2 regions of the Variovorax arabinosiphilus genome follow, and region 1 is predicted to be linked to the other one. Evidence: riboswitches for the same ligand, from Rfam matches in the RefSeq annotation. Region 1 holds a riboswitch; the other holds the start of a gene.
What was found. A riboswitch is a leader RNA that binds a small molecule or an ion and turns the genes downstream of it on or off. The one in region 1 is predicted to bind cobalamin.
Positions count from the first base shown of each region.

Region 2: another riboswitch for cobalamin. It lies ahead of QTH86_RS19275 (TonB-dependent receptor); the one in region 1 lies ahead of QTH86_RS05345 (TonB-dependent receptor domain-containing protein).

Region 1 is NZ_JASZYB010000001.1:1,104,774-1,109,155, forward strand. Features, by position in the region: gene QTH86_RS05345 (TonB-dependent receptor domain-containing protein) at 1-1,717, opposite strand, end outside; cobalamin riboswitch at 1,801-2,040, opposite strand; gene QTH86_RS05350 (CocE/NonD family hydrolase) at 2,160-3,995, shown strand; gene QTH86_RS05355 (Bug family tripartite tricarboxylate transporter substrate binding protein) at 4,038-4,382, shown strand, end outside.
Region 2 is NZ_JASZYB010000003.1:160,897-165,278, forward strand. Features, by position in the region: gene QTH86_RS19260 (heavy metal sensor histidine kinase) at 1-284, opposite strand, end outside; gene QTH86_RS19265 (heavy metal response regulator transcription factor) at 281-976, opposite strand; gene QTH86_RS19270 (hypothetical protein) at 1,100-1,606, shown strand; cobalamin riboswitch at 1,740-1,995, shown strand; gene QTH86_RS19275 (TonB-dependent receptor) at 2,114-4,279, shown strand; gene QTH86_RS19280 (ABC transporter substrate-binding protein) at 4,282-4,382, shown strand, end outside.

The DNA.
Region 1 (4,382 bases):
CCCAGTCGGCGCCCAACACGCCATGTCGGCGTGCGCGGCGTGCCAACTGCTTGTCGGTCGTGAGGTCGCGCGGGTCTTGGAAGTCGGCGGAGGCGCGCAGCGTCACGTCGCCGATGCGGTGACCCGCACTCAACGTGAGGCCCTGGTACTCGGCACGCGCCGTGTTGGCGTAGCACCCACCGAAGGTTGACCCCACGGCGGCGGAGCACGCGAACGAACTGCCATCAAAGGAGATCAGGTTGCTCACGCGGTTGCGGTACACGACCACGCCCGCGTTGCTCGCACCTTCGCTCCAGCGCAGGCCCAGTTCGACGTTGCGGCCTTCTTCAGGCTTCAGGCTCGCGACACCGTATTGACTGAAGCGCTGGTACAGCGTCGGCGCGCGGAAGGCGGTACCGGCCGAAGCCGTCGCGCGCCACTGCGGCGTGATCGCGAAGCCGTAGGCGGCGCTGCCGGTGGTTTTGCCGCCGAATTCGCTGTCGTCGTCGTGCCGCGCCTGCAGCTGCAGCGAATGGGGGCCCTGCACGAAGCCGTAGCCGAGCGACAGCGCGCTCTGCGAACGGTCGCGCGCGAGCACAGACGGCGCATTCTTCAAATCGTCTTCCCGGCGCTCCAGCGTGGCCGACAGGCGGTGCGCCCCGAACTTGAAATCGTTCTGGAACAGATAGCCGCGGGTCTCGGTCTCAGTCCGGTAGAACGAGGGATCGGTCTGGTAAGTGGTCTTGCCGTCGGTCAGCTGCAGGCGGGTGCTGTAGATCTCGTTCCACTTGGCCGCCCAGGCCAGGCCGGCGGTGCGCAGGGTGTTGGTGCCGGTGTCGTCGGCGAACACGGCGGGCGGCCGTGCACCCGTGCGCGACGCGTCGTACTGCGCCTCGGTGTCGCTGTAGAGGAAGGTGCCTTCGAGCCGGTGCGCCGGGTTGATCTGGAAACCCAGTCGCGCATTGGCCGCCGTGTTGCGGTAGCCGTCACGGTCGGGGCTGGTCCAGCCGTCGGCGCTGTACTGCGCGGTGCGCACCGGGTTGCGCTTGTCGAGCGGCTGGATGTTGAAGCCGTCGCTCTCCTCGTGGGACACGCCCAGCGAGTAGTCGAAGGCACCGCCCTCGCCGGCCGAGCCGCTCAGGCCGGCCTCGGTCTTGCGCAGGTTGTGGCTGCCGATGCCCACGCCGACGAAAGGCCTCGCGGGGCCTTCGCCGCGCTTGGTGAAGAGCTGGATCACACCGCCGATGGCGTCCGAGCCGTACACCGCCGCGGCCGGGCCGCGCAGCACTTCGATGCGATCGATCTGCCCGAGCGGGATGCCTTCCCAGGCGGCGCCGCCGGTCGATTGCGAATCGATGCGCACGCCGTCGATGTAGACCGCGGTGAAGCGCGACTCGGCGCCGCGGATGAACACGCTGGTCGCATTGCCGATGCCGCCGCTGCGGCCGATCTCGATGCCCGGCAGGCGCGCGAGCACATCGGCCACGCCCGTGGCGCCGCTGCGCTCAATCGTGTCGCGGTCGACGATGGACACGTCGGCCACCAGGTCCGACAGCGGCTGCTCGACGCGCGTGGCGGTGACCACGGTCTCGCGCAAGGCGGGCGCAGTGGGCGATGTTTGCGCCAGCGTGGCGATCGGAAAGGCCGCGGCAACGGCCCAGGGCAGCGTGGCGAGGCCGAAGCGCGCGCGCGAACGCACAGGCAGGAAGGCGCCCGCGGAAGAAAAGCGATGAATCATGGGAACGAACTCGAAAACAAAACCCTGTCCGGCTTCCCCGCCGGACGTGTGGGCGTCACGACCGCATGCCCGCCAGGGGCGCACGCACGGTCTCCTCGTTGGCCGGTATCCGGGCTGACAGAGCGACCTTCATCGCCTTCCCAGGCACCTGTTTCAGGGCGCCCAGTGGCTGATGATGAAAGCGGAAGCGGTGAGGGTTCCGTCTGTTTGACCGTTGCGGGGGCAGCGCAGGCTGACCGCGGCCCGAAGGGCTCTGGTTCCTGCTTCCCGTTGAACTGCACCGCGTGAACCGCGGGGCGAGCACCAACGCCGCGGATTCTAAGGGCCGCCGTGCCATAGGTCAGGCCTATGTCCGAATCGACATTTCGCATTTCTGTTCAAGGCGGGTCCTTTCGAGAATGACGCAACGACGACGTTCGGTCGTCGATTCTCAAAGGACCTCATGTCGGACTACGACACCTCAGACGCGTGGAAGACGCCCGCCAGCCGCTACCTGGCCGCCCATCCGAACCGGTACCTGGTCTCCAAGAAGCCTGTCTCCCAATACGTGCCCATGAGCGATGGCTGCAAGCTGGCCGTGGACGTGTATCTGCCCCATGACGCGTCGGGCCAGGTCGCCGAGGGCCCCTGGCCGACGATCGTGGTCTTCACGCCCTACTACCGCCGCTTCGTGACCCAGGACGCCACCCTCGAATGCAGTCCGAACTGCGGCCGCTATCGGGACGCCTTCGTGCCGCAGGGCTACGCCGTCGTCGTGGTCGATGTTCGGGGCACCGGCGCGAGCTTCGGCATTCGCGATGCACTGCGTTCGCCGACGGAACGGCGGGACTACGGCGAGACGGCCGAGTGGATCGTCAACCAGCCATGGAGCAACGGCGTCATCGGCTCCACCGGCATCTCCTACCTGGGCGCTGCGGCGGTCTTTCTGGCGAGCACCGGGCACCCTGCGGTCAAGGCCATCGCACCGCTGTTCGCCGTCACCGACATCTACACCGACCAGATGTACGTCGGGGGCGTGCTCTCGACCATCTGGACCGGCCGCTACGACGAGCTCATGGTGGCCATGGACCACGACGACCGGGCTGCACTGTCGAAGTTCGCCTACTACGGCAACCCGTTGTACGCGGGGCCGAAGCCGGTCGATGAAGACACCGACGGCCAGCTTCTCGCGGCGGCGCTGAAGGCGCACAGGAACAACTGCCGGCTCAACGACATGGCCCGCGAGCTGCCCTATCAGCATGACGCGGTCTCGTACGACCCGTCGCTGACGCTGGACGTCTGCAGCCCGGGCTTCTACGGCCGCGAGATCCCGGCCGACGTCGCCATCTACTCCATCTCCGGTTGGTACGACGGCATGGGCTACAGCAACTCCGCCATCACGCGCTTTCTCACCCTGCCGGATCACCAGCACCGGCTCCTGCTCGGCCCGTGGGACCATGGGGCGCGGACGAACATGTCTCCCTGGCGGGATCACGTGGGTTCGGACTTTCCGATGCTGGCCGAGCTGCTGCGCTTCTTCGACCATCACCTGCGCGGAATGCCCACCGGGCTGGACGAGGAAGCGAAGGTTCATTACTTCACCATCCACGACGAGAAGTGGCAGGCCACGGACACCTGGCCGCCGGCGGCGCGGAAGACCTGCTTCTACCCCGGCGCGGACAACACCCTGAGCCGACGCCCCTCGACGGACCAGGGCCGTGACACGTACCAGGTCGACTTCTCGGCCTCCTCGGGCGACCAGACCCGGCTGGAGCGCCTCGGGGCCGTGGCCATCGAGAACTACTACCCCGACTGGTCCGAACGGCAAGGCCAGTTCCTGAACTACACGACGGCGCCCCTGACTGCGAGCACCGAGTTGACCGGCCACGTCACCGCCAGCATCGTCCTCACGGCCAGCCAGCCCGACGCCGCGGTGTATGTGTACGTCAGCGAAGTGCTCGCCGACGGCAGCTGCCGCTATGTCACCGAAGGCGTCCTGCGCGCGCTGCATCGCGAAGGGTTCTCCGACTCGCCGGACTACGTGGCGACATGGCCGGTCAACACCTTCGACCGCGCGTCCGCCAAGCCCCTCGTGCCTGGCGAGCCGGCCCGGCTCACCTTCGCGCTGATGCCGGTCTCCTGGACGTTCGCGGCAGGCAGCCGCATCCGCATCTCCATCTCCGGCAGCGACGAAGGCCATGGGCCCCAGGTCCCCCACGGTCGCCCTCCACGGCTGGAGGTGCTGCGCGGCCCGGACGCCACCTGCTTCGAATTGCCTCTGCGCACCCTGTCCAACTGACCTGCGCACAGCGCCATCCTTCCAACCCTCGTGGATCCCTTCATGAACAAGCTCTCTCGTCGCTCCTTCATTCCCACCCTGGCGGCCATGGGTGCATCGGTGGCGCTCCCCGGCGTGGCCCATGCCCAGCCCGGCGCCTGGCCCCATCGCGCGATCCGCCTGGTGGCGCCACAGGGCCCCGGCTCGGGCTCGGATGTCATCGCTCGCCTGCTGAGCGACCGGTTGGCGCCCGTCCTCGGACAGGCCGTGGTGGTCGAGAACAACCCGGCCGCCAACGGCCTGGTGGCGCTGGGCACCTTGGCGAAAGCACCCGCCGATGGCTACATGCTGGTGCTCACCGGCGTGTCGCAAATGGCGTTCAATCCGGCCCTCTACAAGAGCCTGCCG
Region 2 (4,382 bases), on a different contig from region 1:
GCCTCGCCCGGGTGGCGCACGACGAGGACATCGCCTGCATTGCCGAGAATGGCAACGAGCAGCAGGGACTGGTCGCGCAGTTCGCTGGCCGTGCGGGCATCGCCGACCAGGCGTCGAAAGTGCTCGGTGCGCGCGATCAGCTGTTCGTCGGCATGGGTCAGGACGGCGGTGCGTACGGCGAAGAAGTAGTTGGCCCCCAGCATGCCGGTGATCGCCACGGCGATCAGCCCGCACAGCAAGGTCACGCGGACCGCGAGTGAACGCGGGCGCCACGCAGCGGTCAACGATCGCTCCCGACCGTGTCGCCCGCCGGGTCTCCGAAGGCGTAGCCGACGTTGCGCACGGTGTGAATCAAAGGCGTCGCGAACGGGCGATCCACCTTGGCGCGCAGACGCTTGACGGCGACGTCGACGACGTTGGTGTCACTGTCGAAGTTCATGTTCCAGACCTCCGAGGCGATCAAGGTGCGCGACAGGGCCTCCCCCTGCCGCTTGACCAGCAGGTGCAGCAGCAGGAACTCCTTGTTCGTCAGCGAGATCTCCTCGCCCTGGCGCGTGACCTTGCGTCGGAGCACATCGAGCTTGAGGTCGCCGATCTCGTAGGCATCGGCGTCGCGCACGGGCCCGCGGCGCAGCAGGGTGCGGATCCGCAGCACCAGCTCGGTGAAGGAGAAGGGCTTGACGAGGTAGTCGTCCGCGCCGAGTTCGAGCCCGCGGATGCGGTCGCTCAGCTGGTCGCGCGCGGTCAGGAACAGCACGCGCAGATCGTCCTTCTCGCGCAGCGCCGACATGATCTTCCAGCCGTCGATGCCGGGCAGGTTGACGTCGAGAACGACCAGGTCGTAGGCGTTGGTCAACGCCATCGCCAGGCCGTCGGTGCCCGTGCGCGACAGGTCGACGGTGTAGCCGCTTTCGCGCAGGCCCTTCTTCAGGTAGTCGCCGGTCCCGGGGTCGTCCTCGATGATCAGGATCTTCATGCCGATGGATTCTCCGCCCCGGAAACGCACGGGCCGATGACGATTTTGTCATTCACCTGTCACCCCCGGCCGCTGCCGGAATTCCTACAGTCTCGCCATCCCCACGACGAGAGACCGCTTCCCATGCCTCACCCGCTTTCCTCCCTCGGCATCGCCCATACGGTGATCAGTCTCCTGCCGCTCGGCGCAGGTCTCTACAGCCTGGCCCGCTTCGGCACCATCGAGCCGAGTGCCCGGTCCGGCCGCGTCTACCTGGTTGGCATGGTGCTGTCGGTGCTGACGGCGTTCGGCCTGTCGAGCACCGGCAAGTTCAATGCAGGGCATGCGCTGGGCATCCTGGCGTTGCTGGCCATGGTCGGCGCATGGTCGGTGCCGAAGCTGCAATTCCTCGGCAGCGCCCGCACCTACCTCGCGACGCTGGGTTGGTCCTTCAGCTTCTTCCTGTTGCTCGTGCCCGGCATCAACGAGACGCTGAGCCGTCTGCCACCGTCCCGGCCACTGGCCAGCGGTCCGGATTCGCCGCTGGTGCGGGGGGCGTTGCTGGCATGGCTGGTCGTGTTCGTCGTGGGCTATGCATGGCAAGCGAGGACCCTGTATCGACGCCGGCGACCCGGTGCGACGCAGCGCTGAAGCATCGATCCGGCCAAGCCCCGGGCATCCATCCCGGTTGGCGCTGAACTGAACCGGCTGGCGCAACGCCGCCGCTCCGGCCGCCAGGCCGCGTTCCTATAATCCGCGCGGGTTCGAGTCGGCATCAGGCCGGCTCGCCCACGGTTCGAAGGTGCCCCGACTGCGTGATGCGTCGGGGTTAAACGGGAAGCAGGTGACGCGCGTCGCAACACGCGCCAGGCCTGCGCTGCCCCCGCAACGGTCAGCGGATTGGGACCTCCTCACGGGCTGCTTCGGCAGGCCAGCCACTGCGTCTTTCGACGTGGGAAGGCGAGGAGTCCGGTCTGGGTGCGCGCCATGCACGCAGACGCTCCGCGAGCCCGGATACCGGCCTTCGCAACCGCTTCGGACGCTGCGGGCGTGCGTCGTTCCGGGCCGGTGGGTGTGCATGCACTGCGCCTGCCTGCGGCGTGCCCTGCGGCGAATTGCAATGGGTCCCGCGGGGTCGCGGGACGCTTTGGAGCACGCATGCGCACGTTGTCCCCCGTTCCCGCCCGCCTGGGCCTCCTGGCCTTGTTGTCGCTGGCTGCCGGCGACGGCATGGCGCAAGAGGCCGATGCGATGGCCGAGATCTTCGTCACCGCCACTGCGCGGCCCGAAGCGCGCAGCCGCATCGCGGCCACCACGCAGGTCATCGACCGCGCAGCCATCGAGCGTTCGACCGCCAAGTCGGTCACCGACCTGCTGGCCGAGAACGCCGTCGGCTTCTTCAGCGAATGGACCGCTGCACAGACCTCCATCAACATCCGCGGCGCCACCAGCGACGGCCAGGGCCGCGACTACAAGGGCCAGGTGCTGGTGCTGGTCAACGGCCGGCGCGCCGGCACGGCCAACATCTCGAAGCTCGGCACCCGCGAGATCGAACGCATCGAGATCGTGCGCGGCCCGGCGTCGGTGATCTACGGCAGCCAGAACATGGGCGGCGTGATCAACATCATCATGAAGAGCGGCGAGAACGCACCGCCCAGCGAGGTCGGCATCACGGGCGGCTCCTGGGGCCTGGTGAACGGCTATGCGCAGAGCAGCGGCGGCAACGACAAGATCGACTGGTACTTCGGCGTGTCGGGCGGCAAGCGCGACGACTACCGCTCGGGCAAGGGCGGCAGCACGATGGAGAACACGTCGTGGGAGCGCCGCGGCTTCGCCGGCAGCGTCGGCCTGCAGATCGACGAGCTCAACCGGCTCGAATTCAAGCTGCGCACCGACGGCATCTACAACGCGGGCTTCCGCGGATCGGGCGCCAACACGATCAGCCAGGACGATCGCACCAACGCGTCTTTCGACGCGACCTACGAAGGCCGCACGAGGGACGACCGCATGGGCTGGATGGCGCAGTTCTATTCGGTGAAGGACGAGGACGAATTCAAGTGGGCGTCGCCGGTGGTGCGCACGGGCACGGCGGCCACGCCGGGCACGTCACGCGACCACAACGACCGCCAGCTCGACATCATCGGCACGCGCCTGCAGCCGCGCTTCCAGCTGGGCGAGGGCAACGACCTGCTGCTGGGCTACGACTGGGAACGCAGCCGATTGCGCTCCGAGCGCTTTCGCGTGGCGCTGCCCGGCGGCCCGACCGGCCAGGTCGCGCCCTACGACAACAACCAGACCGAGCACGTCAACGCACTGTACTTCGAGGACGCGCAGAAGTTCTTCAGCGACAAGCTCACGGTGCGCGGTGGCGCCCGCCGCACCTGGGGCACGACCCGCTTCGACCCGACACCCAACCTGCCCCTGCAGCGCAGCGGCAGCCAGGACTACAGCGAGACCACCTGGTCGACCGGCGCGACCTGGCGCGCGCTCGACGTGCTCAACCTGCGCACCGGCATCTCCACCGGCTTCCGCGCGCCCACGTCGACCGAGCTCGGTGCCGACTTCACCGCGGTCGGCGGCGGCCGCACTTTCGGCAACCCCAGCCTGAAGCCCGAGAGCAACCGGCAGATCGAGTTCGGCAGCACGCTGCAGATGCCGGTGTGGACCGTGGACATGGCGCTGTTCCAGAACACCATCGCCGACCGCATCGTCACGGTGTCGCGCGGGCCGACGACCAACACGTCGGACTACGCCAACAACGCGGCCGACATCGTGGTGCGCGGGCTCGAGACGAATGTCGACGTGGACCTGGCCAAGGCGCTCGACTTCGGCGCCGGGGCCCACAGCCTGCACGCCTACGGCAACGGCTATTACAACTTCACCATGCGCGACAAGGGCGCGACCGCGCTCGACACCGACCGCGTGCAGCGCATGTACAAGTACGAAGCCTCGGTGGGCCTGCGCTACGGCCGCGGCACCGGCAAGCTGGCGAACGACTGGAGCCTGCAGATCGGTGCCCTGCTGCGCGGACCGATGTGGTACGACACCGAAGAGGTGCTGCTGATCCCGCAGGGCGAACCGCGCAGCACCTTCATCCACCGCAAGGGCGCCTTCACCACCTGGAACCTGCGCGGCGACTGGCGCATCGCGCCGAACGTGAAGGTGTTCGCGGGCATCAACAACCTCTTCGACCTCAACCGCAGCCCGATCTTCATCGCGCTGGACCAGAAGCCGTGCATCGCCGACGCGCGCTTCCAGAACGGCGGATGCGGCACCTCCATGCCTGGCCGCGAGTTGCAGGTCGGCATGCAGGTCACGTTCTGACGATGAAGCGAATCGCGCTGGCCTTCGGTGTGTGCGTGGCGGCGCTGGCGCACGCCGCGCCCATCGAAGTGCGCGACGCACTGGGCCGCACCGTGGTGCTGCC